Regions from separate parts of the Pantoea sp. X-Soil-ISGK-259 genome, predicted to be linked through region 1. Evidence: predicted binding sites of a transcription regulator. Region 1 holds the regulator's gene; each other region holds the start of a gene.
What was found. The regulator PurR, encoded in region 1, represses purine synthesis genes. The targets are predictions, from matches to a motif close to CANGCAAACGTTTGCNTG.

Region 1 (5,141 bases):
CCTTCCTTAAATCGTGACTTCGTGTTTGTTTATTGTAGCGACTTCGCAGCGTGACTGAAAACGAGATTTTGTCCGCTACCGATTATACCGCCATCATTGTTAAGTCCTGCAGCGGGATGCACGACCCTCTGATTATTAACAGCGGGTAACAGTTTAATAATTCGTAATAATTTCGCTGATATAAGACGCTGAAAATGTTCATTTTCAGCGCGATTACGTGGGTTGCACAGATTAATATTAAAAGGCATTACAGTTTTTAAACGAACTGGACTAGAATGGCCTGGGCCCTGATCCTGGATCAGATTAATCTCAACTTTGTCGCGGTGCGTAGTGGCCCTGACAACTTAACTAATCAACGGACTATGCGTTTAATCATTACGCTTTTCATGCTGGCCATTGCGCAACTGTTTTTCAACGTCGCTGCTGCTTCGCCGCACACGCCGGTGAACGTCAGTACGCATAAAGCAGAAAAAAAGAGTGCGCGCGACGATGAACGCCGCAAACGTCGCCAGGTAAAAACGGTGACGAAAAAGACTCGCCTCAGCCCTGTTCAAAAACTTAAAACGAAAAAACAGAAAAAAGTCGAACTCACTGCCAAACAGACGCCTGCTAAGAAGACCTCGCTTAAAACCGCCCGTATAAGCAAAAGCCAGCAAAAGAACAAAGAGAAGAAACGCTATGGCCATCAGCGCCTGCTAAAAACCGCTGAGGTCACCACCAGCGAGCCGGGCACGATTAAAATGAGCAAATCCCACCGTCAGCGTTATCAGAAGGCTCGCGAAACCGCGATGACCAAACTGATGGGCCAGCTGGGTAAACCCTACCAGTGGGGCGGCACTTCGCCGCATACCGGCTTCGATTGCAGCGGCCTGGTCTGGTACGCCTATAAAGATCTGGTGAAGTTTAAGATTCCGCGTACCGCTAATGAGATGTATCACCTGCGTGACGCCGCACCCATCAAGCGTGAGTCGCTGGAGAAAGGCGATCTGGTCTTCTTCCGTATTAATGGTCGCGGTACAGCGGATCACGTTGGCGTGTACCTGGGAGATGGCAAGTTTATCCAGTCACCGCGTACCGGAAAAGACATTCAGATTAGCGCATTAGGGGAAGATTACTGGCAGCGTCATTACATTGGTGCCCGTCGTGTGATGACGCCGAAAACCATACGCTAACCAGAAAACAGTCGTAAAAAGCCGGGAGATTCCCGGCTTTTTTTTAGTGCAGAATGGCGGTAAAACTAAAGGCTACAATCATCAGCAGACAGCCCGCAGTCGTCATTAAAGCCAGTTTAAGATCGGTACTCATTGTTTGCTCCTTAGTCACACAATTTGTGGGGATATCGCATTTTCCCACAGGGCCCGGTAAAAATCTCGTTTTATCCGTTCAGCCTTGTTAGAATCCCGCCTTTGTTGCGCAACGCGCGCAATCCTGATTCCGTTTGCGCCGGTTTTCAGGCGTTTTATTTCCGCCAGCGGCCTGTAAACCGGCCAAAAACGCGGCATTTTTGCGGAAAAAACCCTGAGCAGACGCAAACGTTTAACACTACGCTTATCATAGAGTTAGATAAGCACTGGAGTCCGATTTTCATGGCAACAATTAAAGATGTGGCGAAACGCGCTGGCGTCTCAACGACGACGGTTTCGCACGTCATCAATAAAACCCGCTTTGTCGCAGAAGAGACGCGTAACGCGGTCTGGCAGGCGATAAAAGAACTGCACTATTCGCCAAGCGCCGTGGCGCGCAGCCTGAAAGTGAATCACACCAGAACGCTGGGCCTGCTGGCGACCTCCAGCGAAGCCCCCTATTTCGCAGAGATTATTGAAGCGATTGAGAATCACTGTTTTGACAAAGGCTATACGCTGATTCTGGGGAATTCGCATAACGATCTGCAAAAACAGCGCGCCTATCTCAGCATGATGGCGCAGAAGCGTGTCGATGGTCTGCTGGTGATGTGCTCAGAATATCCAGACGACCTGCTGCAGATGCTGGAAGAGAACCGTAACATCCCGATGGTGGTAATGGACTGGGGCGAATCGCGCGCCGACTTCACCGACACGGTTCTGGATAACGCGTTCCAGGGCGGCTATCTGGCAGGACGCTATCTGATTGAACGCGGTCACCGCGACATTGGTGCTATCCCCGGTCAGATGGAGCGTAATACCGGTGGCGGACGTCATGCCGGTTTCCTGAAGGCGCTGGAAGAAGCCAGCATTCAGCCGCGCGCCGAGTGGATTGTCCAGGGTGACTTTGAGCCGGAGTCGGGCTATCAGGCGATGCAGCAGATCCTGTCACAGAAACAGCGCCCGACGGCGGTGTTCTGCGGTGGTGATATCATGGCAATGGGTGCAATTTGCGCCGCCGACGAAATGGGTTTGCGCGTACCGCAGGATATTTCGGTGATCGGTTATGATAATGTGCGCAACGCCCGCTATTTCGCACCGGCCCTGACCACCGTGCATCAGCCTAAAGCTCAGTTAGGTGAAAAAGCGCTGGATATGCTGCTGGACCGCATCACCAGTAAGCGTGAAGTGTCACAGACGATTGAAGTACACCCTACGCTGATTGAGCGCCGCTCGGTGGCCGACGGTCCATTCCGCGACTATCGCCGTTAATCCTCGCTTAACCACTCCTGATTAAGCGTTTGCGCATCACCCAGGTAGCTGAGCAACCAGCCAGTCGCCGGTGATGCGCGATCCTCAGCCCAGCTGACACAGCAGGGACTGTCCGGAAACGCCACCGGCAGAGTCAGTTCAACCAGATCGCCGCTGTCGAGCAGTGGCCTGGCAAGATGACCGGGCACCATCGCCACACACAATCCCGCCTGCACGCACTCCAGCCCGGTTTGCCATTCCGGCACCACCAGCCTGCGCTGGTTATCCAGCGTCCATGTCATTCGGCGCGGCAGTGCGCGTGAAGTATCTTCCAGCACCAGTGACGGCCAGCTACGCAGCGTGTCGTCATCGATCTGGCTCGCCTGCGTCAGGGGATGATCGGGCGCGACCACGCAGCGCCAGTTGAGTGTGCCCATATCGCGAAACGCAAAACGTCCGCCCACCGGAATCGCCTGGGTGGCCCCAATGGCCACTTCTACCCGGCCATCGGCCAGCGCATCCCAGACGCCGTTAAAAACTTCATAACTGATGATCAGCTCCATGTCGGGGAAATGGCGATAGAAATCTTTAACCAGTTGCCGGGTGCGCTGAGGTTTAGCGATACGGTCAACCGCGATGCTGAGCTGACCGCGCCAGCCGTTGGCCAGCTGCTGACACTGTCGTCGTGTGGCTAGCATTTTTTTGATGACGCTGCGCCCTTCACGGACAAAATGCTCGCCTGCCGGAGTCAGTACCACTTCACGGTGCTGACGCTCAAACAGCGGCACCGCCAGCCAACTCTCCAGCTGCCGCACCGTGTAACTGATGGCAGAGGGCACCCGATGTAACTCCTGCGCAGCAGCGCTAAAGCTGCCGCCACGGGCGACTGCGTCAACCACTTCTAATGCATATTCTGACCACATAATCTGCCTTCAAAATTTTTAACAGCAAGCGGCAAATATTACCGTTTCACAGCAGCAAACGCACCTTTTACACTCTGCCGCGTTTATCCTGCAAAAATGAGAATGAGATGTTGTCGAATAAAGGATTTATGCCTTACCTTGCCCTGCTGAGCATGCTCGGCTTTTTAGCCACCGATATGTACCTGCCCGCCTTCGGCGCGATGCAGCAAACGTTTAACACCTCACCCGGCCTGATCAGCGCCAGTATGAGTCTTTTTCTGGGAGGCTTCGCTGTGGGTCAGCTCTTCTGGGGACCCCTTTCCGATCGCATTGGCCGTAAACCTGTGCTGCTGACCGGGCTGGCCATGTTTGGGATCGGTTGTGCAGGCATGCTGTGGGTCAATGATATCTATCTGATGCTGGCGCTACGTTTTGTTCAGGCGATTGGCGTCTGTGCTGCTGCCGTTAGCTGGCAGGCACTGGTCGTGGATCGCTACCCTGCCGCACGTGCCAACAAAGTTTTCGCCACCATTATGCCGCTGGTTGCACTCTCTCCGGCACTGGCCCCGTTGCTGGGCGCCTGGCTGATTGGTCATTTCCACTGGCGTTCAATCTTCCTGGTGCTGACCCTGATTGCGGTAGCGCTGATTCTGACCACGCTGCGTCTGCCCACTGTTCGCAAAGTCGCAGGTGAAAAAAAGGCACAGCCGGGTTTCTTTACCCTGCTCAAATCGCGGGTTTATAGCGGCAACGTGCTGATCTACTCAGCCTGTTCTGCCAGCTTCTTTGCCTGGCTGACGGGTTCGCCGTTTATTCTGGCAGATTTAGGTCTCTCGCCTGCCGACATCGGCCTGAGTTATGTGCCACAGACCCTCGCCTTTTTGATAGGTGGCTTCGGCTGTCGCGCCCTGCTCAACCGCTTTAACGGTTCACAGTTGCTGCCATGGTTACTGGGTATCTATAGCCTGAGCATTCTGGCGCTGTTTGCTGTTGCGCTTGCCGGCAACAGCACGCTGGTTAGCCTGATGGTTCCATTCTGCGGCATGGCGCTGGCGAACGGCGCGATCTATCCGATTGTGGTCTCCAGTGCATTAATGCCCTTCCCGAATGCTACCGGCAAAGCGGCCGCATTGCAGAACACACTGCAGTTAGGTCTGTGCTTCGCCGCAAGCCTGGCGGTATCAGCCGGATTAACTCAGGCGCTGTTTACCACCACACTCACGATGACGGCGACCATTGTGCTCGCGCTGTTCGGCTTCGCCATGCAGCGTGCCGACAGCGCACAAAGTGTTGTTGCCTCAGCGCAACCTGCCTGCCAGGATAATCACTGACACACTGACTTCTTAGTTAGCATCCTAACAATAAGTCATTGAATATTGACCCGCGTGAGAATATACTCATTCGGGTCAACAAATCTGTAATAAATCAACAATATAATAACGTAATAATCTGATTGGCACCCTGTTGCCGGGACGGTATTCGCGCGCGTTATTCTCATCTTGCCCGTCCAGCTGCAGGCTATTCCAGTCCTCTGTATCACACAATAACCGGTGTGCGGAGTCATCCGTAACGTTTCTCAATGCCTGACGAAATTGGCTACTCTTTGTTCAGGTTCAGATTGGACAGGTGGTGGAAAAGCTATGAGTTC
Region 2 (5,141 bases), 1.5 Mb from region 1:
ACAATCACGCCTTTACCTGCGGCCAGGCCGTCGGCTTTTATAACGATTGGCGCGCCTTTCTCGCGCAGATATGCGAGAGCGGGCTCAACCTCGGTGAAGTTCTGGTATTCGGCACTCGGGATCTGATGACGTGACAGGAAATCTTTGGTGAAGGCTTTAGAACCTTCCAGCTGTGCAGCGGCCTGAGTCGGACCGAAGATAGCGAGGCCTGCCTTACGGAACGCATCGACCACGCCGATCACCAGCGGCGCTTCAGGTCCGACAATCGTCAGATCGATCTTTTCGCGCTGGGCAAATTCCAGCAGGGCGGGAACATCTGTCGCACTGATCGCAATATTCTGAAGCGCAGGCTCTAATGCGGTGCCCGCGTTACCCGGCGCGACAAACACCGTTTCCGCTAACGGCGACTGAGCCGCTTTCCAGGCCAGAGCATGTTCACGTCCGCCATTACCGATTACTAAAATTTTCATCTGTTACTCTCCAGAACAATTAATGGCGGAAGTGGCGCATGTCGGTGAAGATCATGGCAATGCCGTGCTCATCAGCCGCCGCAATCACTTCTTCATCACGGATGGAGCCGCCAGGCTGGATAACACAGCTCACGCCGGACGCCGCTGCAGCATCAATTCCATCACGGAACGGGAAGAAAGCATCTGACGCCATGGCGGATCCTTTTACTTCCAGACCTTCATCGGCTGCTTTGATACCTGCAATTTTAGCGGAGTAGACGCGGCTCATCTGCCCGGCACCTATACCAATTGTCATGTTGTCGCGCGCATAAACAATGGCATTGGACTTAACAAACTTCGCCACTTTCCAGCAGAACAGCGCATCACGCAGCTCCTGCCCGGTTGGCTGGCGTTTGCTGACCACGCGCAACTGGCTGGCATCCACCATACCGAGATCGCGATCCTGGACCAGCAGGCCACCATTGACGCGTTTGAAATCCAGTGCGGCAGTACGGTTTTGCCACTGACCACAGATCAGCACACGGACATTCTGTTTAGCCGCGGTAATTTTCAGCGCGGCTTCGGAAACGGCGGGTGCGATGATCACCTCAACAAACTGGCGGCTGATAATCGCCTGAGCCGTCGCTTCATCCAGCTCGCGGTTAAAGGCGATGATGCCGCCGAACGCGGAAGTTGGGTCGGTCTGATAAGCCCGCTCATAGGCTGCCAGCAGATCATCACCGGTTGCGACACCACAAGGGTTTGCATGCTTGACGATGACGCAGGCGGGTTCACTGAACTCTTTGACACACTCGAGTGCAGCATCGGTGTCAGCAATATTGTTATAGGAGAGTGCCTTGCCCTGAACCTGCTGCGCAGTGGCCACTGAGGCTTCACTGATATTCTCTTCTATATAGAAGGCTGCATCCTGATGGCTGTTTTCGCCGTAACGCATGTCCTGCTTCTTAATGAAGTTCAGATTCAGGGTACGCGGGAAACGGCCAGCGGGCTGATTGCGTTCACCGTGATAGGCGGGTACCAGGGTGCCGAAGTAGTTAGCGATCATGCTGTCATAAGCGGCGGTGTGTTCGAAGGCTTTGATTGCCAGATCGAAACGGGTCTCAAGCGTCAGTGCGTTCTCATGAGCGTCCATTTCAGCAATGATGGCATCGTAGTCGCCGCTGCTGACCACAATGGCGACATCTTTATGGTTCTTTGCAGCAGAGCGCACCATGGTCGGGCCACCGATGTCGATATTTTCCACTGCATCTTCCAGTGAACATCCTTCACGGGCGACAGTCTGTGCAAAGGGATAGAGGTTAACGACCACCATGTCGATTGGGCTGATGTCGTGCTGCGCCATGATGGCATCATCCTGGCCGCGACGACCTAAAATGCCGCCATGCACTTTCGGATGCAGGGTTTTGACGCGTCCATCCATCATTTCCGGGAAGCCGGTGTAGTCAGAGACTTCAGTGACAGCCAGACCCGCATCCGCCAGAAGGCGAGCTGTTCCACCTGTGGAGAGCAGCTCGACACCGCGACTTGAGAGCGCCTGAGCAAATTCGAGGATACCGGCTTTGTCAGAGACACTGAGCAATGCGCGGCGTACAGGACGAGGTTGTTGCATGGTGGTTTATCCCTTGGCTTTGTTTCGCGTATATAAGAGCGTTACGTCAGGCTTCATAGCGGTTTTCTCTTCTATATAGGAAGAAAAGATCAAAAACCTCAGGTAACGCCCCGAAAAGGGGTGTCCGGAATATTGCCCGGCATTGTAGCGAAAACGTTTGCGCGATGCTCGCCTAAATTCATATAGCCCGCTCTGTGTGGATAACATTGTGTGTAACTGCGTATAACAGCGGCTTTTGCTGTGGAATGCAGCGAACGCTCTCTTTTATGCAATTTATGGGTTGCGACTCTCCGACAACTCCCTATAATGCGCATCCATCAACACGGAACACCGGCAACGGGAAGCGGGTTGAGAGGCACAGGAGACTGCGCCGCCGGAGAAAAACTTCTGAAATAGAGGTTGACTCTGCAGGAGGAAAGCGTAATATACGCCACCTCGCGACAGGACGCTAACGCACTGTTCGCACTGCTCTTTAACAATTTATCAGACAATCTGTGTGGGCACTCGCAGGATTGATATCAGCGTCTCCGGACGCAACAAAATATCAAAGCCTCACGAGTGAACACATAATGAAATTCATTATGACGTTTTACAGATGAGCACCGCTTAACTTGTTTAAGCAAATCAAACTTAAATTGAAGAGTTTGATCATGGCTCAGATTGAACGCTGGCGGCAGGCCTAACACATGCAAGTCGGACGGTAGCACAGAGGAGCTTGCTCCTTGGGTGACGAGTGGCGGACGGGTGAGTAATGTCTGGGGATCTGCCCGATAGAGGGGGATAACCACTGGAAACGGTGGCTAATACCGCATAACGTCGCAAGACCAAAGAGGGGGACCTTCGGGCCTCTCACTATCGGATGAACCCAGATGGGATTAGCTAGTAGGCGGGGTAATGGCCCACCTAGGCGACGATCCCTAGCTGGTCTGAGAGGATGACCAGCCACACTGGAACTGAGACACGGTCCAGACTCCTACGGGAGGCAGCAGTGGGGAATATTGCACAATGGGCGCAAGCCTGATGCAGCCATGCCGCGTGTATGAAGAAGGCCTTCGGGTTGTAAAGTACTTTCAGCGGGGAGGAAGGCGATGTGGTTAATAACCGCATCGATTGACGTTACCCGCAGAAGAAGCACCGGCTAACTCCGTGCCAGCAGCCGCGGTAATACGGAGGGTGCAAGCGTTAATCGGAATTACTGGGCGTAAAGCGCACGCAGGCGGTCTGTTAAGTCAGATGTGAAATCCCCGGGCTTAACCTGGGAACTGCATTTGAAACTGGCAGGCTTGAGTCTTGTAGAGGGGGGTAGAATTCCAGGTGTAGCGGTGAAATGCGTAGAGATCTGGAGGAATACCGGTGGCGAAGGCGGCCCCCTGGACAAAGACTGACGCTCAGGTGCGAAAGCGTGGGGAGCAAACAGGATTAGATACCCTGGTAGTCCACGCCGTAAACGATGTCGACTTGGTGGTTGTTCCCTTGAGGAGTGGCTTCCGGAGCTAACGCGTTAAGTCGACCGCCTGGGGAGTACGGCCGCAAGGTTAAAACTCAAATGAATTGACGGGGGCCCGCACAAGCGGTGGAGCATGTGGTTTAATTCGATGCAACGCGAAGAACCTTACCTACTCTTGACATCCAGAGAACTTTCCAGAGATGGATTGGTGCCTTCGGGAACTCTGAGACAGGTGCTGCATGGCTGTCGTCAGCTCGTGTTGTGAAATGTTGGGTTAAGTCCCGCAACGAGCGCAACCCTTATCCTTTGTTGCCAGCGCGTGATGGCGGGAACTCAAAGGAGACTGCCGGTGATAAACCGGAGGAAGGTGGGGATGACGTCAAGTCATCATGGCCCTTACGAGTAGGGCTACACACGTGCTACAATGGCGCATACAAAGAGAAGCGACCTCGCGAGAGCAAGCGGACCTCACAAAGTGCGTCGTAGTCCGGATCGGAGTCTGCAACTCGACTCCGTGAAGTCGGAATCGCTAGTAATCGTGGATCAGAATGCCACGGTGAATACGTTCCCGGGCCTTGTACACACCGCCCGTCACACCATGGGAGTGGGTTGCAAAAGAAGTAGGTAGCTTAACCTTCGGGAGGGCGCTTACCACTTTGTGATTCATGACTGGGGTGAAGTCGTAACAAGGTAACCGTAGGGGAACCTGCGGTTGGATCACCTCCTTACCTGAAGATACCTTCCCGCGCAGTGTCCACACAGATTGTCTGATAGAAAATAACGAGCAAAGTGTCTTTCGAAGACAGACTTAATTGTCCCCTTCGTCTAGAGGCCCAGGACACCGCCCTTTCACGGCGGTAACAGGGGTTCGAATCCCCTAGGGGACGCCAAAGCTTGGTGACAGGTGAAAGATGTTGCCCACATATCTTAAAGATGACTTACGAGTCATGTTTAAGATATTGCTCTTTAACAATCCGGAACAAGCTGAAAATTGAAACGACGTGTCGTTTTCATTCTCCGTAATAAGAATGAAAAACGCGACACGTTCGAGTCTCTCAAATGCTTGCAGCTCGCAGCGTTGTAAAACGCCTGTGGGTTGTGAGGTTAAGCGACTAAGCGTACACGGTGGATGCCCAGGCAGTCAGAGGCGATGAAGGACGTGCTAATCTGCGTAAAGCGACGGTAAGGTGATATGAACCGCTACAGCCGTCGATGTCCGAATGGGGAAACCCGGTGCACTCTGTGCATCATTGCAGCATGAATACATAGTGCTGCAAGGCGAACCGGGGGAACTGAAACATCTAAGTACCCCGAGGAAAAGAAATCAACCGAGATTCCCCCAGTAGCGGCGAGCGAACGGGGAGCAGCCCAGAGCCTGAATCAGCATGTGTGTTAGTGGAAGCGTCTGGAAAGTCGCAGGGTACAGGGTGATACTCCCGTACACAAAAGCACACGTGCTGTGAGCTCGATGAGTAAGGCGGGACACGTGGTATCCTGTCTGAATATGGGGGGACCATCCTCCAAGGCTAAATACTCCTGACTGACCGATAGTGAACCAGTACCGTGAGGGAAAGGCGAAAAGAACCCCGGCGAGGGGAGTGAAACAGAACCTGAA
Region 3 (5,141 bases), 2.0 Mb from region 1:
CCTTGCGGCCTGAGTCGGCTATTCGCCTTGAACAGGGCAAACGTCGTGAAGTACCGCTGGCGGCGCTGCAACCCGGCGATGTGATTGAAGTCGCGGCGGGCAGCCGCCTGCCGGTCGACGGCCGTTTAATCAGCCCGCTTGCCAGTTTCGATGAGAGCGCGCTGACCGGAGAATCATTACCGGTCACGCGGGCCAGCGGCGAAAAGATTCTCGCCGGCGCCACCAGCGTGGATCGGCAGGTAATGCTGGAAGTGGTGTCGAAGCCGGGTGAAAGCGCGATTGACCGTATCCTGCAGCTGATTGAGGAGGCGGAAACGCACCGTGCGCCGGTAGAACGCTTTATCGATCAGTTCAGTCGCATCTATACGCCACTGGTGATGCTGCTGTCGCTGCTGGTGATGGTGGTGCCGCCCCTGCTTTTCGCAGGCGACTGGCAGCCGTGGATCTACAAAGGTCTGACGCTGCTGCTGATTGGCTGCCCCTGTGCGCTGGTGATCTCCACGCCCGCCGCGATTACCTCCGGGCTGGCGGCGGCGGCGCGACAGGGCGCGCTGATTAAAGGCGGTGCGGCGCTGGAGCGGCTGAGTTCGCTGCGCAGAATGGCGTTTGATAAAACCGGCACACTGACGCTGGGCAAGCCACAACTGACGCAGATCCTGCGATTTGGCGAGGCCAGCGAATCAGAGATGCTGGCGCTGAGCGCCGCTGCGGAACAGGGTGCGACCCATCCACTGGCCAGCGCCATCGTGGCGGCCGCGCAGGCGCGTGAGCTGGTGATTCCTGACGCACAGGATCAGCAGGTGCAGGCCGGACGTGGTATCCGTGCGCAGGTCTCAGGCCAGCAGATTCAGCTGCTGACGCCAGGCCATGCTCCCGGTCTGACGCCGAAGCAAAATGCGCAGATAGCGCAACAGGAAGCCGAAGGTGAAACGCTGGTAGTGCTGATGCGCGATGGCGAAGCGCTGGGTGCGCTGGCCCTGCGCGATCAACTGCGCGACGACGCCGTGGAGGCGTTAAAGGCGCTGAAAAAGCTGGGCATTGAGAGCCTGATGCTGACGGGTGACAATCCTCGCGCCGCAGCAACCATTGCCCGCCAGCTCGATATCGATTATCGCGCCAGCCTGCTGCCCGCCGATAAGGTGGCGGCCATCCGTGAACTGAGTCAGCAGCAGCCGCTGGCGATGGTCGGAGATGGTATTAACGACGCCCCGGCGATGAAAGCGGCGACGCTGGGCATTGCCATGGGTAGCGGCACTGATGTCGCGCTGGAAGCGGCCGATGCGGCCCTGACGCGAAATCAGCTCAGCAATCTGGCCCCGATGATTGCGCTGGCACGCCGGACACGGCGCATCATCCGCCAGAATATCGGTATTGCGCTGGGTCTGAAGGCGATTTTCCTGGTCACTACCCTGATGGGCCTGACCGGACTGTGGCTGGCGGTGCTGGCAGATTCCGGTGCGACCGCGCTGGTCACTGCCAACGCCTTGCGGTTACTGCGTCGTCGCGCCTGAGTGTGAGGCTTCTGATCGATGAGTAAAGTTAACGACGGCCCGAACGGCTGTCGTTAACCCGCCATGCCTTTACGAATCAGAAATTGATAAGGCAGCGTGTCGGTCTGCTGCGCCAGCAGGCCATGTTCCATAAAGCGGCAGAAGCCGGGAATGTCGCGCGTCGTCGCCGGATCGTCGGCGATAATCAGCAACGTCTCGCCATCCTGCAGGCCGCGTACGGTTTTGCGCACCATCATCACCGGCTCCGGGCAACGCAGGCCACGGGCATCCAGCTGATGATCGGCAGAGGAAAAAGCATCGCTCATAATCAACTCAGTTCAGCAAAAGGGCGCCTATTCTAGCGCGTGCTGGCGGTGAAGCAAGGCGATAACGATTGCGTTAAAATTAACCATTGCATAAAAAGCACAACGCGGTAAGATGCCGCCGCTTTTTGCTCATAAAACTGCCAGGCGCTGCCCGAACGGCGTCCCGCAATGGGTTCCCTCACCCCAACATTAAAAAGGTTGAATATGCTCGCATTTTCTTCACGTCAGCGCATGCATGCGCTTTTCTGGTTGTCGCTGTTTCACCTGCTGGTGATCACATCAAGTAACTATCTGGTTCAGTTGCCAATTTCTGTCTTTGGCTTCCACACCACCTGGGGTGCATTCAGCTTTCCCTTTATCTTCCTGGCGACCGATCTCACCGTGCGTATTTTTGGCGCACCGCTGGCCCGACGCATTATTCTGGCTGTGATGATCCCGGCGCTGTTTATCTCTTACGGCGTTTCGGCACTGTTTTATCAGGGTGAATGGCAGGGCTGGCAGGCACTGGAAGTCATGAATCTCTTTGTTGCCCGTATCGCCTGCGCCAGCTTCATGGCTTACGCGCTGGGTCAGATCCTCGACGTTCATGTATTCAACCGTCTGCGTCGTCTGCCACAGTGGTGGATAGCACCCGGCTGTGCCATGTTCCTGGGAAATATCAGCGATACGCTGGCCTTCTTCTTCATCGCCTTCTACAAAAGTCCTGATGCCTTTATGGCGCAGCACTGGGTTGAGATTGCACTGGTGGATTACAGCTTCAAAGTGCTTATCTGCATGGTCTTCTTCCTGCCCGCCTACGGCGTACTCCTCAACGCCGCGCTGAAGCGTCTGGCGGAACGCCAGACCGCCCGCCAGGTCAATTTCGGCTGAGCCGGGTTTATCAGACGTTATTGTTGCAGGCAGTCTGGACACGGACAGCGCGGAACAATCCGTAGTACACGTAGTTCGTGAGGATTACTCGCTGCGCTCGCCCCTTCAGGGCCGCCCTGACGGGCGTTCAGGTTGCTAAAGCAGCCTGTGTGAGCACTGCCCAGGTTCAGAATGACAAAAAAATAGTCTGATTGGCCAGGCGCTAAGAGCCCATACCATTTCCGCCATTACCCGCTAAGATCTTCTGACAATCATCAGGTTGCGTTTGCAGCCTGATTCCTGTTGTATTACTGCCTGACTGGAAACTTAAAAAGGGATTCTGATGCGCAATCTGGTGAAATATGTAGGAATGGGTTTACTGGTATTGGGCTTAGCCGCCTGTGACCAGAAGAAAGATGAAGCGGCGAATGACAACGGCGTCAGCGCCAGTCAGTCGGCACAGACTGTCACGCTGATGGATGGCAAACTGAGCTTCTCACTGCCACCAGGCATGTCAGATAAAAGCGGTAAACTGGGTTCGCAGACTACGAACATGCACGTTTACGCAGATGAAACCGGTGCCCGCGCCATTATTGTGATTGCCGGCGACCCGACCAGTGATGGGCTGGATGTGCTGTCGAAGCGCATGGAACAGCAGCAGCGTAACCGCGACCCGCAGCTGCAGGTGGTGTCGAACAAATCTGTGACGCTGAAAGATCAGCCCGCACAGCAGCTGGATACGGTGATTTCTGCCAACAATCAGACCTCATGGTCTTCCGTGGTGCTGGCTAAAGTCGATGGCAAGCTGGTGACACTGCAGATTACGCTGCCAGGCGATAATCAGCAGCAGGCGCAGAGCGATGCAGACAACATTGTGAAAAGCATTACGCTGAAGTAAAACAAAAGGCTGGCTTCCCACGGGGAAGCCAGCCTTTATTCAGAGCAGATTATAAACCTGTATTTTCCCGGATATATTTCCGCGCTTTCACGGCATATTCAAAAGGATTGGCCAGCGCCGGATCCTGCTCCGCTTCCACCACCATCCAGCCTTTGTAGCCGTAATCATCCAGAATTTTAAACACCGGTTTGAAGTCGATCACGCCATCGCCAGGCACGGTAAAGGTGCCCTTTTTCACGCCTTCCAGGAATGAGAGATGATTCTCCCGCACCTCAGCGACCACCTCATCACGCACATCCTTGAGATGAACGTGGAAGATGCGCGGCAGATATTTTTCCAGTACCGCCAGCATCTTCTGCTGAGAGCCTTCGGAGTAGTAAACGTGGCCAGTGTCATAGAGCAAACCCACCTGCTCGTCAGTCATCGCCATAAACCGGTCAATCTCTTCCGTGGTCTGAATGCCAGTGCCCATGTGGTGATGCAGCGTCACGCGCATCCCTTTATCCGCTGCGATGCGGGCGAGTTCGTTGTAGCCTTCTGCCGTTAACTGCCACTCTTCATCGCTGAAAATCGCTTTCTCTTCAAACACCGCAAGCCCGGTGCCCTGAATACTTTTACTCTGCTCAGAACAGCCAATTACCCGTGCGCCCATCGCATGCAGGAAGTTCATGTGCTCGATGAACTGTTCGATGGTTTTCTCTTTGTCACCGTTGGCGAAAAAGGTGCTGAACCAGGCGTTGCAGATCTGGATGCCGCGAATGTCGAGCATCGGTTTCAGAATCGCCGGATCGCGCGGGTATTTGCTGCCCACTTCGCTGCCGGTAAAGCCAGCCAGCGCCATCTCGCTCACGGTCTGCTGGAAAGTATTTTCACTGCCGAGATCCGGCATGTCATCATTGGTCCAGCCGATCGGCGCGATAGCCAGTTTTACGTTCTCTTTGTTCATTTTCTCATTCCCAGGCGGAGAGCGGCCAGGCCGCATAGACAGCTGAATCAGTTATAGAAAGCAGGACGTGGCGGCATCTCTACCGGCTCAATCGCACCACTGTTCTGCGCTTTGATACAGGCATCGGCGGCCACGGAGGCGGCAAAGCCATCCCATGCAGAAGGTCCGGTAAGCTGGCCCGCTTTGATGTCGTTGATAAACGCCTGCAGCTCAACGTCATACGCTTCGATAAAGCGATCTTTCCAGTCCACCAGAATGGTGTTCGACAGGCGCGCATCTTTGCGCAGCTGTACTGATGAAGGCTCCGGCAGACGAGCAATCCCCTCTTCACCGACCACTTCACACTGAATGTCATAGCCGTAAGCGCAGTTAACAAAAATCTCAACGTCGATACGCACCCCTTTGTGGGTTTCGAACAGGACGATCTGCGGATCTTTCAGCTGACCATGCGACTTCGACGTCACGCGCGGGAAGATGACCTGCACGGTTTTATAGTCGTCGTTTGTCAGCCAGCGCAGCACATCCAGCTCGTGGATGAGGGTGTTGGTGATGGCCATCGGCGTGGTGTAGTTCTCTGGCACGGTCGGGTTGCGGTGCGCGCAGTGCAGCATCAGCGGCTCACCGATATCGCC
Region 4 (5,141 bases), 2.2 Mb from region 1:
TGGAGCAGGTGCATAAACCACACAATGTTTCAGCGGTGATCCGCACGGCCGACGCCGTTGGCATCCACGAAGTGCATGCCGTCTGGCCGAGCCAGCGGATGCGCACGCAGGCTTCCGCGTCTGCCGGCAGCAACAGCTGGGTGAAAGTGGTCACCCATCCCACCATCGGCGATGCCGTAAAACAGCTCAAACAGCAGAAGATGCAGGTTTTAGCGACCCATCTCTCCGCCGATGCGGTGGATTTTCGTGAGATCGATTATACCCTTCCCACCTGCATTCTGATGGGGCAGGAAAAAACCGGCATCACCGAAGAAGCGCTGGCGCTGGCTGATCGTCAGATCGTGATCCCCATGGTGGGTATGGTGCAGTCGCTGAATGTCTCGGTCGCCTGCGCGCTTATCCTCTATGAAGCCCAGCGACAGCGGCAGAACGCCGGTCTTTACCTGCGCGATTACAGCCTGCTGGACGAGGATGAGCAGCAACGCCTGCTGTTCGAAGGCGGATTCCCGGTGCTCGCGCGGGTCGCAAAGCAGAAAGGTCTACCCTATCCGCGCATCAATGCGCAGGGCGAAGTCGACGCCGATCCCAGCTGGTGGGCAACCATGCAGACGACCGGTAAAAGACGATGAAAGGCCGTCTGCTGGATGCCATTCCGCTCAGTACACTGACCGGCGTCGGTGCCAGCCAGGCAGCAAAACTGGCCAAAATTGACCTGCACACCGTTCAGGATCTCCTGCTTCATCTTCCGCTGCGCTACGAAGACCGCACCCAACTCTATGCTATCAATGATCTGCTTCCCGGTATCTGGGCCACAGTCGAAGGCGAAGTGCTGCACACAGATATCACTTTTGGTCGTCGCCGGATGATGGTGTGTCAGATCAGCGATGGCAGTGGCGTGCTGACAATGCGCTTCTTCAATTTTAATGCCGGGATGAAGAACAATCTGTCGCCGGGACGGCGTGTTACCGCTTATGGTGAAATTAAGCGCGGTCAGCGCGGCGCTGAGATTATTCATCCCGAGTACCGCATCCAGGGCGAGCAGAGCAATGTGACGCTGGAAGAGACCTTAACACCGGTTTATCCCACGACCGAAGGCATTCGACAGGCCACGCTGCGTAATCTCACTGACCAGGCACTGACGCTGCTGGAAAGCTGCCCGATTGCCGAGCTGTTGCCGAAAGAGTTAAGCGGCGGCTTAATCAGCCTGCCAGATGCGCTGCGCACACTGCATCGTCCGCCGCCCGATCTCCGGCTCAGCGAGCTGGAAAGTGGCCGTCATCCGGCACAACGCAGATTAATTCTTGAAGAGCTGCTGGCGCATAATCTCAGCATGCTGGCAGTGCGCGCAGGCGCTCAGCGCTATTACGCGTTACCGATGCCGCCGCGACACAATCTCAGTGACCAGCTGCTGGCCGCGCTGCCTTTCTCGCCGACCAATGCGCAAAAGCGCGTGGTGGCGGAGATAGAGAAAGATCTGGCCAATGATTTCCCGATGATGCGGCTGGTGCAGGGCGACGTCGGCTCGGGTAAGACACTGGTGGCTGCGCTCTCTGCGCTGAACGTTATCGCCCATGGCAAGCAGGTTGCGCTGATGGCACCGACCGAACTGCTGGCTGAACAGCACGCCAGTAACTTCCGCCAGTGGTTTGCGCCGCTGGGGATTGAAGTCGGCTGGCTGGCCGGAAAACAGAAAGGCAAAGCCCGCCAGGCACAGCAGGAGGCGATAGCCAGCGGTCAGGTGGCAATGGTCGTGGGCACACACGCTCTGTTTCAGGAGCAGGTGCAGTTCAATGGTCTGGCGCTGGTCATTATTGATGAGCAGCACCGCTTCGGCGTTCACCAGCGACTGGCCTTGTGGGAAAAAGGTGAGGAGCAGGGTTTCCATCCGCATCAGCTGATCATGACCGCCACACCGATACCGCGCACCCTGGCGATGACCGCGTATGCCGATCTCGATACCTCAACCATCGACGAACTGCCGCCGGGACGTACTCCGGTGACCACCGTGGCCATCCCCGATACGCGACGCGAGGAGATTGTGGCGCGGGTTGAGCATGCCTGCCGGGAGGGACGTCAGGCCTACTGGGTCTGCACGCTGGTTGAAGAGTCAGAGCTGCTGGAAGCACAGGCGGCAGAAGCCAGCTGGGAATCCCTGAAAACCGCGCTGCCCGACTTAAATATCGGACTGGTGCATGGCCGCATGAAACCCGCTGAAAAACAGGCGGTCATGCAGGCGTTTAAAGCGAATGAACTCCAGCTGCTGGTAGCGACGACCGTCATTGAGGTCGGCGTGGACGTGCCGAATGCCAGCCTGATGATTATCGAAAACCCTGAGCGGTTAGGGCTGGCACAGCTGCATCAGTTGCGAGGCCGTGTGGGTCGTGGTGCCGTGGCATCACACTGCGTACTGCTCTATAAAGCGCCGCTGAGCAAGACGGCGCAGAAGCGTTTACAGGTACTACGCGACAGTAATGACGGCTTTGTTATTGCCCAGTTCGATCTGGAGATTCGCGGACCGGGTGAACTGCTGGGCACACGTCAGACCGGCAACGCCGAATTTAAAGTGGCCGACCTGCTGCGCGATGCAGCGATGGTGCCCGAAGTTCAGCGTGTGGCGCGCCACATCCACCAGCACTATCCCGAGCAGGCCAGCGCCCTGATTGAACGCTGGCTGCCAGAGAACACCCGTTTTACCAACGTCTGAATGAGACCCCTTCAAGTCGGCTTTTATATCCACGCAGGGCAAACGATTGCTTTTGCCCGGCGGATGATTACAATCGCCACATTATTTTTTGGGAAGAACAGAAGATGTCCACCAATCCTCAGCCAGACCAGCCTTCCGCCACGCAAAGCGAACTGATTTATCGTCTTGAAGATCGTCCACCTCTGCCGCAAACGCTGTTTGCCGCTGGTCAGCATCTGCTGGCGATGTTTGTCGCGGTCATCACGCCCGCCATACTGATCTGTCAGGCGCTGGGCCTGCCCGCAGAAGATACCCGGCACGTTATCAGCATGTCGTTGTTTGCTTCAGGTGTGGCATCGCTGCTGCAAATCAAAACCTGGGGACCGGTGGGTTCGGGTCTGCTGTCGATTCAGGGAACCAGCTTTAACTTTGTGACGCCTTTGATCATGGGCGGGATGGCGCTTAAGAATGGCGGCGCTGACGTGCCCACCATGATGGCGGCGCTATTTGGCACGCTGATGGTGGCCTCCTGTACCGAAATGGTGCTGTCACGCGTATTGCATCTGGCTCGCCGGATTATCACGCCGCTGGTTTCCGGTATCGTGGTGATGATTATTGGGCTGTCGCTGATTCAGGTAGGACTGACTTCGATTGGCGGTGGTTTTAGCGCGATGAGTGACCATACCTTTGGCGCACCAAAGAATCTGATGCTGGCCGGTGCCGTGCTACTGGTGATCGTGCTGCTTAACCGGCAGAAAAACCCCTATTTGCGCGTCGCCTCCCTGGTGATTGCGATGGCCGTGGGCTATCTGCTGGCCTGGGCGATGGGCATGCTGCCGGCAGCGGGCATCCCTGCTGATCAGCCGCTGATCGTGGTGCCGACCCCGCTCTATTACGGGCTGGGCTTCGACTGGAATCTGCTCATCCCGCTGATGCTGGTGTTTATGGTGACCTCCCTGGAGACCATCGGCGATATCACAGCCACCTCGGATGTGTCGGAACAGCCGGTCAGCGGCCCGCTCTATATGAAGCGCCTGAAAGGCGGTGTGCTGGCGAATGGCCTCAACTCCTTTGTCTCCGCGCTGTTTAACACTTTCCCTAACTCCTGCTTCGGTCAGAACAACGGTGTGATTCAGTTGACCGGCGTGGCCAGCCGCTACGTGGGCTTTGTTGTCGCACTGATGCTGATCGTGCTGGGGCTGTTCCCGGCGGTCAGCGGTCTGGTGCAGATGATCCCTGAGCCGGTACTCGGCGGCGCAACCATTGTGATGTTCGGCACCATTGCCGCCTCAGGTGTTCGCATCGTGTCACGCGAGCCGCTTAATCGTCGCGCCATCATGATTATCGCGCTGTCGCTGGCGGTGGGTCTGGGCGTGTCTCAGCAGCCACTGATCCTGCAGTTTGCCCCCGACTGGCTGAAAACGCTGCTCTCTTCCGGCATTGCCGCAGGCGGTATTACCGCAATCGTGCTCAACCTGATTTTTCCGCCAGAGAAGTAAGGCCACAGGCAGGCTTCGGCCTGCCTGCTAATTATTCGGATTTACATCCAGGCTGTTGAGCTGTAACGGTAATTCAGGCATAACAACCTCTCACCGGATTTAACTCGGGAAGGATGCTATGAAATTTATTGGAAAGTTTTTCCTCACCTTACTTTTACTGCTGCTTTTTACCCTGGTCGTGATCTATGTACTGCTGCAGACACAGTGGGGTGCAGGCTGGTTTAGCCGTTGGGTGAGCGACAAAACCGAATGGCATCTCTCCCTGAGTAAAATTGAACACAATTTCTCTTCTCCCTCTCATATCATTCTGGATGACTTCAGCTTTGGTCACGATGGTCAGCCTGCGGTGCTGGTCGCGAAACGGGTTGATCTCGGCCTGGCGCTGATTCAGTTCAGCGATCCGCTGCATTTCAGCAGCCTTGAGCTGCGCGATGGGGAAGTGAATCTGGCTAATCTGGCGCAGGGCAGCACGCTGCCGATTCAGGCCGATCGCCTGCAACTCAATAATATGCGTATCGACAGTCCCAAGAGCGCATTACCGCTGTTTGCTCAGCAGGTTAATGGCGGCATCCTGCCGTGGAAGCCCACGGGGCTGGATATGCTGGGTCGCGATGCCCGCTTCCAGATGAGCGCAGGCAGCATGACGCTGAATAATGTGCCGGGTGAAAACGTCCTGATTCAGGGCAGTGTTTCCCAGGGTCGGATGCGCTTTGACAATATTGGTGCCGACCTGGCGCGTGGCTCCATGACCGGTAACGGTGAGCGCGATGCCCAGGGCAACTGGAAAATTAATCAGCTGCGACTGAACGACATCCGTCTGCAGACTACCAGCAGCCTGAAAGATTTCCTGCATACCCTGCAGGTTGTTCCGTCAATTGCCATTACCCGCCTCGACATGACCGATGCCCGTCTGCAGGGGCCTGACTGGGCGGTGACAGATCTGGATCTGACGCTGAGAA

Region 2: purH (bifunctional phosphoribosylaminoimidazolecarboxamide formyltransferase/IMP cyclohydrolase) is a predicted target of PurR. The motif match lies at 2,226-2,243, and genes of this name have one in related genera.
Region 3: tusA (sulfurtransferase TusA) is a predicted target of PurR. The motif match lies at 1,874-1,891, and genes of this name have one in related genera.
Region 4: AC6I77_RS18945 (nucleobase:cation symporter-2 family protein) is a predicted target of PurR. The motif match lies at 2,740-2,757, and genes of this name have one in related genera.

What each region holds. Positions count from the first base shown of each region.
Region 1 is NZ_AP035986.1:1,763,277-1,768,417, reverse strand. Features, by position in the region: gene AC6I77_RS08220 (C40 family peptidase) at 363-1,172, shown strand; gene cydH (cytochrome bd-I oxidase subunit CydH) at 1,216-1,305, opposite strand; gene purR (HTH-type transcriptional repressor PurR) at 1,587-2,612, shown strand; gene punR (DNA-binding transcriptional activator PunR) at 2,609-3,514, opposite strand; gene punC (purine nucleoside transporter PunC) at 3,622-4,824, shown strand; gene cfa (cyclopropane fatty acyl phospholipid synthase) at 5,134-5,141, shown strand, end outside.
Region 2 is NZ_AP035986.1:250,448-255,588, forward strand. Features, by position in the region: gene purD (phosphoribosylamine--glycine ligase) at 1-470, opposite strand, end outside; gene purH (bifunctional phosphoribosylaminoimidazolecarboxamide formyltransferase/IMP cyclohydrolase) at 490-2,079, opposite strand; rRNA gene AC6I77_RS01145 (16S ribosomal RNA) at 2,712-4,254, shown strand; tRNA gene AC6I77_RS01150 (tRNA-Glu) at 4,341-4,416, shown strand; rRNA gene AC6I77_RS01155 (23S ribosomal RNA) at 4,629-5,141, shown strand, end outside.
Region 3 is NZ_AP035986.1:3,758,760-3,763,900, forward strand. Features, by position in the region: gene AC6I77_RS17945 (zinc/cadmium/mercury/lead-transporting ATPase) at 1-1,511, shown strand, start outside; gene tusA (sulfurtransferase TusA) at 1,565-1,816, opposite strand; gene AC6I77_RS17955 (7-cyano-7-deazaguanine/7-aminomethyl-7-deazaguanine transporter) at 2,021-2,686, shown strand; gene AC6I77_RS17960 (DcrB family lipoprotein) at 3,009-3,563, shown strand; gene iolE (myo-inosose-2 dehydratase) at 3,613-4,509, opposite strand; gene iolG (bifunctional inositol 2-dehydrogenase/D-chiro-inositol 1-dehydrogenase) at 4,557-5,141, opposite strand, start outside.
Region 4 is NZ_AP035986.1:3,971,778-3,976,918, forward strand. Features, by position in the region: gene trmH (tRNA (guanosine(18)-2'-O)-methyltransferase TrmH) at 1-629, shown strand, start outside; gene recG (ATP-dependent DNA helicase RecG) at 626-2,704, shown strand; gene AC6I77_RS18945 (nucleobase:cation symporter-2 family protein) at 2,809-4,182, shown strand; gene AC6I77_RS18950 (AsmA family protein) at 4,301-5,141, shown strand, end outside.